DNA from 3 places in the Clostridium sp. AF15-41 genome. Region 1 is predicted to be linked to each of the others. Evidence: predicted binding sites of a transcription regulator. Region 1 holds the regulator's gene; each other region holds the start of a gene.
The links. Region 1 encodes LexA, which represses DNA repair genes until DNA is damaged. Its sites were predicted from a motif close to CNAACANNTGTTNG; they were not measured.
Positions count from the first base shown of each region.

Region 2: the regulator LexA is predicted to act here: its motif matches at 1,126-1,139, upstream of uvrB (excinuclease ABC subunit UvrB).
Region 3: the regulator LexA is predicted to act here: its motif matches at 1,163-1,176, upstream of DWW43_RS01960 (putative DNA modification/repair radical SAM protein).

Region 1 is NZ_QTMQ01000021.1:3,344-5,628, forward strand. Features, by position in the region: gene DWW43_RS11545 (LysM peptidoglycan-binding domain-containing protein) at 55-381, opposite strand; gene lexA (transcriptional repressor LexA) at 663-1,286, shown strand; gene DWW43_RS11555 (hypothetical protein) at 1,407-1,691, opposite strand; gene DWW43_RS11560 (HEPN domain-containing protein) at 1,694-2,224, opposite strand; gene DWW43_RS11565 (hypothetical protein) at 2,226-2,285, opposite strand, start outside.
Region 2 is NZ_QTMQ01000010.1:24,921-27,205, reverse strand. Features, by position in the region: gene DWW43_RS08225 (class I SAM-dependent rRNA methyltransferase) at 1-1,016, opposite strand, end outside; gene uvrB (excinuclease ABC subunit UvrB) at 1,237-2,285, shown strand, end outside.
Region 3 is NZ_QTMQ01000002.1:115,035-117,319, forward strand. Features, by position in the region: gene DWW43_RS01955 (hypothetical protein) at 1-444, shown strand, start outside; gene DWW43_RS01960 (putative DNA modification/repair radical SAM protein) at 1,189-2,285, shown strand, end outside.

The sequences.
Region 1 (2,285 bases):
TCTGTTTTAAACAGATAAACCATATAACATTTTATAACAGGTACTTTTTATTATTTATTCGTAATCATTTACTTTATAATATGGAATCAGTAAATTAGTTCCATCTACGATGACATCTGTATTCAGATTATTCATCGCAAGCACTTCATCGATATAAGCCTGTGTGGAAGCATACTCTTCTGTCTTATATTCATTTGCGATATCCCAAAGGGTATCTCCGTCTTCTATGGTGATACATTTATAATATTTCTTACTTGCGTTCGATGCGCTGGTTGCCGGTGAATCCCTATGTGATATAAGGATATACAATACTGTAACCAGGATAATACCTGCTATAATGAAAATCTTCTTTGTACTGATAAATCTTACTACGTTATTCATGTTCTCTTCCTCCTTAGAATTCAAATCTATATGTAATATAATCTTCTGAACAAATGTTTGAATAAATTATATCGAACAGTTGTTCATTTGTCAATATATTTTCGAACATTTGTATGGATTGTTCGAAAATATATTCGTCATATCCCGATGACTCCTTTATAATACCAGTATGGATGGGTAAAAAAACGCACACAAGAAAGAGAACATTTGTTTGCAAAACGAACAATTATGTGCTACTATTATTCATATAAGTTTTTTATTACATTTAGGAGGATTTACATATGGGAAAAGAAAAGCTCACGGATAAGCAGACGCAGATCCTTGAATATATACGTCATGAGATTCTTGCAAAGGGGTATCCGCCATCAATCAGAGAGATCTGTCAAGCTGTTGATCTGAAGTCTACTTCTTCTGTACATGCTCAGTTATCATCATTAGAGGCAAAGGGCTATATTAGAAGGGATCTGACAAAGTCCCGCTCAATTGAGATCATAGACGATGATTTTTCACTTACCAAACGGGAACTGGTAAACATTCCTATCGTTGGAACGGTTTCCTGTGGTCAGCCTATCCTTGCTGAACAGAACATCGAAGACTATTTCCCTGTTCCACCGGAATATATTCATAATACGAATAACCAGACCTTTATGCTTCGTGTAAAGGGTGACAGTATGATCAATGTAGGTATTTATGAAAAGGATCTTGTGATTGTTGAGCAGTGCTCTTCTGCCAGAAACGGCGAGATCGTCGTTGCATTGATCGAGGATTTAGCAACAGTTAAGACATTTTACAAAGAAAACGGTTATATTCGTTTACAGCCGGAAAATGATTATATGGACCCGATCATTGTTGAACATTGTGAGATCCTTGGACGTGTGATCGGTCTGTTCCGTAATTTTATCTGATCTGATTTAGATAAGTGCTTTCCGGATAAAAACGGTTAGTACAGAAATATATTTTGCACATCAAAAATGCACCTCAATATGATCGGCATAATAAATGCCTGATCATTTCAGAGGTGCATTTTATTGATTTACAAACAGCTTCTTTGCATAATTATATAAGGCATTCTGCCATACTACCGTCTGATGACCGCCTGTGATATCATAAAAGATATATTCGATACCGCGTTTATTCATATAATCATCTAGCTGATAGGAATATTTACCGCATATATCATCCGTTTTACCCGTAACGATCATAAGCAGGTTAAATGGTTCCGCATCTGTTGGCAGTTCCTGCATCAGGCATGGCATCCAGTCCGAACCATTTGCTGCTTCACATAGCCGTTTTGATTTTTTTGAATGCATTTTTATTCAGCAACCTTTTTCTGACTCAATCTTTTCTTAAATATATGATAATACACATTTAATTCAAAATTGTCTGTAGGAGCGTAATTTTTAGGAATTATGCTTAACAATTTTTCTTCGATATCCTTCGTTATTTCCGGATCCCTAATATCTGTTAAGCCGTTTACGCTCAGAAATTTGTCAATTTCAGATATTGCTTCCTGAATTTGCTGTAATTCAAGATAGTAATCAAAATTATATCTGGTCTGACTCTCCCATTCTGTTATTTGAATTGCATTTTTCTCCAACCACTCTGTTATTATACATGCCGATCCGTTATCCTTCGACATACGAATCAGTTTATTTAGCTGATGAGTTTCCGGCACTGTTACACCTTTACATTCCAAAAAGGCTTTTAATGTAAATTCCACACACTGTTGAAGTTTGTAAGCAGTATCATTAATAAATAGTTCATCCCAACTAAAACATTTTAATGCTTCTTTTGCTGATATAAAATGATGTCGTGCCATTCTGAAATATCGAATATCACACATACTATCCCCTCCTGTAAACTAATACACCGTGCTCCCACAAAATCTTTTTTAAACGTTCACC
Region 2 (2,285 bases), on a different contig from region 1:
GAACAGGTGGCAAGAAAGCCGCCATCTTTAACGAGCTTCATGGCTCTCAGATTTATTTCCCGATAACCTTTTACAGCGTTTTTAATTGAGTTGCGTGATTTTGTAAATGCAGGTGGATCCAGAATTACAACGTCGAATTTCTCGCCCTGTTCTTCCAGTTCAGGGAGCAGATCAAAGACATCTTTACAGATAAATGTAACCGAATCCTCCAGATGGTTCAGCTTTGCATTTTCCTGTGCCTGTCTGACCGCAAGTGCGGAAGCATCTACACCCAGTACGCTTGTGGCACCGGCAATTCCGGCGTTCAGCGCAAAAGAGCCTGTGTGTGTGAAACAGTCAAGAACTTTTGCATCCTTACAAAGACGCTGGATCGCAAGTCGGTTGTATTTCTGGTCAAGAAAGAAGCCGGTCTTCTGACCGTCTTTTACGTCAACAATATAGTGTACGCCATTTTCAATAATTTCCACGTTCGTGTCGAATTCATCCCCAATGAATCCCTTGAATGGCTGCATCCCTTCATTTATTCTAACTTTAGCATCGCTACGCTCATAAACACCTTTGATTATTATACCATCTGATTTAAGGACATTTTTTAAAATATTTATTAACAAATTTTTAACTCTGTCAATTCCAAGTGCAAGTGACTCAACGACTAGCACATCTTCAAATTTGTCAATCACAATACCGGGTAGGAAGTCTGCCTCGCCAAATACGATACGGCAGCTGCTTGTATCTACGGTTTTCTTACGATAATCCCATGCTGCCTGCAGACGCATGCGGAAGAAATCTTCATTGATCTCGGTATCGACGTGACGTGTCAGCATACGGACAGTGATCTTGGAATTCGTATTGATAAATCCCTTTCCCATCGGATATCCGTCAAAGTCTTTTACAATGATGATATCCCCGTTTTCAAAACTCCCCATGATGGTATCTATTTCATTGTCATAAATCCAGGCGCCGCCGGCTTTGATGGTTCTGCCCTCGCCCTTCTTTAATGTTACGATTGCGCTCATGTTACACCTCGTTCATTTTTTGATAAATTATAGTATATCATGGATGGCATGTTTTTTAAATCCGCTTTGCGGATGAAACAGTGGGAAGCAGAAGGTTCTTACAGAATAAAGAACAAATATTCGATTTGCTCTGTACTTTTTTTAAATGGAATGATATATTAGACAGAGAACAATAATAAGAATATTGATTGTATTTATATAGATATATCAGGAGAACATAATGGATCATTTCAAATTAGTATCAGAATATCAGCCGACCGGTGATCAGCCGCAGGCGATCAAAGAGCTGGTGGATGGATTTAAAGAAGGAAATCAGTTTGAAACCCTGTTAGGTGTAACCGGTTCCGGTAAGACATTTACCATGGCAAATGTAATAGCACAACTGAATAAACCGACGCTGGTGCTTGCGCACAACAAAACGCTGGCGGCACAGTTATATTCGGAAATGAAGGAATTTTTTCCGGAAAATGCGGTAGAATATTTTGTTTCTTATTATGATTATTATCAGCCGGAAGCATATGTGGCATCGACTGATACTTATATAGCGAAGGATTCTGCGATCAACGATGATATTGACAAGATGCGTCACAGTGCAACAGCAGCCTTGATCGACAGAAAAGATGTTGTGGTCGTATCCTCGGTATCCTGTATTTACGGTATCGGTGATCCGGATGAATACCGGGAGCAGATGCTGTCGCTCCGTGTCGGAATGATCAAGGATCGGGATATGGTGATCGATGAACTGACGGATATCCAGTATGTCAGAAATGATATGGATTTCCACCGTGGAACATTCCGTGTACACGGGGATGTGCTGGAGATCCTTCCGGTATCGACATTTGAAGATGCTGTGCGGGTTGAATTTTTTGGTGATGAGATCGACCGTATCTGTGAATTTGATCCGTTGACCGGGGAGATCAGGCGCAGTTTGAATTTTACCTGTATCTTTCCTGCTTCTCATTATGTTGTCGGACATGAGAAGCTGGAACGTGCACTTACAAAGATCGAAGCGGAATTGGCTGAACGGGTACAGTATTTTAAGGAAAATGATAAGCTGATCGAAGCGCAGCGGATTGAAGAACGGACAAATTTTGATATAGAGATGATGCGGGAGACAGGCTTCTGCTCCGGTATCGAGAATTATTCAGGACCATTATCCGGCAGAGAATCCGGGGAGACTCCGAGCACATTGCTGGATTTCTTCGGTGATGATTTCCTGTTGATCATAGATGAGTCGCATATGACGATTCCGCAGGTCGGAGGAATGTA
Region 3 (2,285 bases), on a different contig from region 1:
TCCAAACGGTTTTCAAATGTAGCAAATGAGAAGATGGAGACACCGAAACCTGTCGCGATCGGAAGAGTTCTGATCGGACTTATGGCGATGCTTCTGATATGGGCAAACTTCCAGCCGTTCGTTCAGGCGACTGTGGATGGAACAACAGAATCCGTCAATTTCCTGAGTGGAGACGGAATCCTTGTTATATTTTTTGCATTGATCACAAGTATTATAATGGTATTTAAAAATGCAAGAAAATGGACGTTACTTACAGCGATCCTGACTCTGGCTGTGATCATGATCGATCTGGTCAATACAATGGTTCAGATCAAGAATAATGCCAATGGCGATATAGTCTATAGCCTTGGCTATGGAACCGTCTTCCTGCTGATCGGTGCGATCGTTATGGTAGTCGGCGCAGCAATGATTCTGGTGACAGACTTGAAGAATAAGAAGAAATAATTTAAATATTTAATAATAAAAAGGCTTCCCCCTGATGCATGGGCTATATCCTTTATTTCACAGAACACTTGCGTTCTATTTTTCACATAACGGTACTAAGTTCACTGCTTATCGCAGTTCACTAAGGACCGACGTGAAAAAAGGTCTGTTCCATAAAGATATAAGCCCATACATTAGTGGGAAGCCTTTTTTATAATTTAACAGCCTAAACCTAGATATTTGCAGATCATATTCCAAAGATCTGAACAGTTACAATTCATACACATAATAAAATCCTCCTGTTGTAATTTATAAATGTATCGATCGAGTACAATGGAATTGTAACAATTCTGTAACATTTTCACAATATGAAACAATTACCAGTTTGATTTTTAAATGTGGAAATATGTATATAGTTTATTACAAAGACAGAAAAAGGCTTCCTGTTAATATTGCAGATATATCAAACCTGTTTGCAAAGTATTGTTTTTGAGAAAAATGGACGAGAGTATTATTATTGTGAAGCAAGCCTGCCTGAGCGTTGGTACTTAGGCTGCGTATTTTGTAGCCTTATGTACCATTACGTCGAAGGTAGAGCGGAAGCGTCTTGCGGAATAATAGATGATACTCTTGTTCATTTTGATATAAATATTTGAGTGAACAGGTTTGATTTAGCTGCATGGATCCTTTCAGGAAGCCTTTTTCGTATGTAAAAAACAAAAATTTCCACTTGAAAAATCGAACGTAAGTTCTTATAATAAACATATGTTCGAAATACAAGCAAATAAAACTATACAGGAAAAATTACATATACTGGCGGATGCGGCGAAGTATGATGTGGCATGTACATCCAGCGGTGTGGATCGAAAAGGAAAGGAAGGAATGCTCGGAAATGCACGATCCTGCGGAATCTGTCACAGCTTTGCATCAGACGGACGCTGTATCTCTCTGCTCAAGATTCTGATGACGAATCATTGTATTTATGACTGCAAGTATTGCGTGAACCGAGTATCGAATGATGTCAAGCGTGCCACTTTTACGCCGGAGGAGATCTGTGAACTGACGATCGAATTTTATAAAAGGAATTATATAGAAGGGCTGTTCTTAAGCTCCGGTGTGATCCGTGATCCGGCATACACGATGGAGCAGATCTGTATAACTTTACAGCTTCTTCGTACAAAATACAGGTTCAACGGATATATTCATGTAAAGACGATTCCGGGTGCACCGGATGAACTGCTTGCGGCTGCCGGATTTCTGGCCGACCGCATCAGTGTGAATCTGGAGCTGCCGACTGCGGAGAGCCTGAAGAAACTTGCTCCGAATAAGAGCTTCCAGACGATCATGACTCCGATGGGGAAGGTGCGTGATACGATCGCAGAGACAAGAACCCTGATAGGGAAAGATGCAAGAATGGAACGCAGTCTGGGGAATCGTTACCTGCCGGGAAGTATATTCGGGAAAGAACAGTTACGGCTGACCGGAGCACAGAGTAATGGAGGCGGCTCTCTTTGGAAGAAAGCTGCTTCCTTTGCTCCGGCAACTCGGGATACATGGAAGCCGCGGACATTTGCACCGGCAGGTCAGAGTACACAGATGATCATTGGGGCATCCGATGAGAGCGACTATACGCTGGTTCAGACGACACAGAAGTTATACCAGAACTATGATCTGAAACGTGTCTTTTATTCCGCCTATATTCCGGTAAATGAGGACTCGGCACTTCCGTCTCTTGCGACTCCGGTTCCGCTTCTGAGAGAACACCGACTGTATCAGGCAGACTGGCTGCTGCGGTTTTACGGATTTCAGGCAGATGAATTGTTGTCGGAGGAGCGACCGAATTTTAATGTCCGGATGGATCC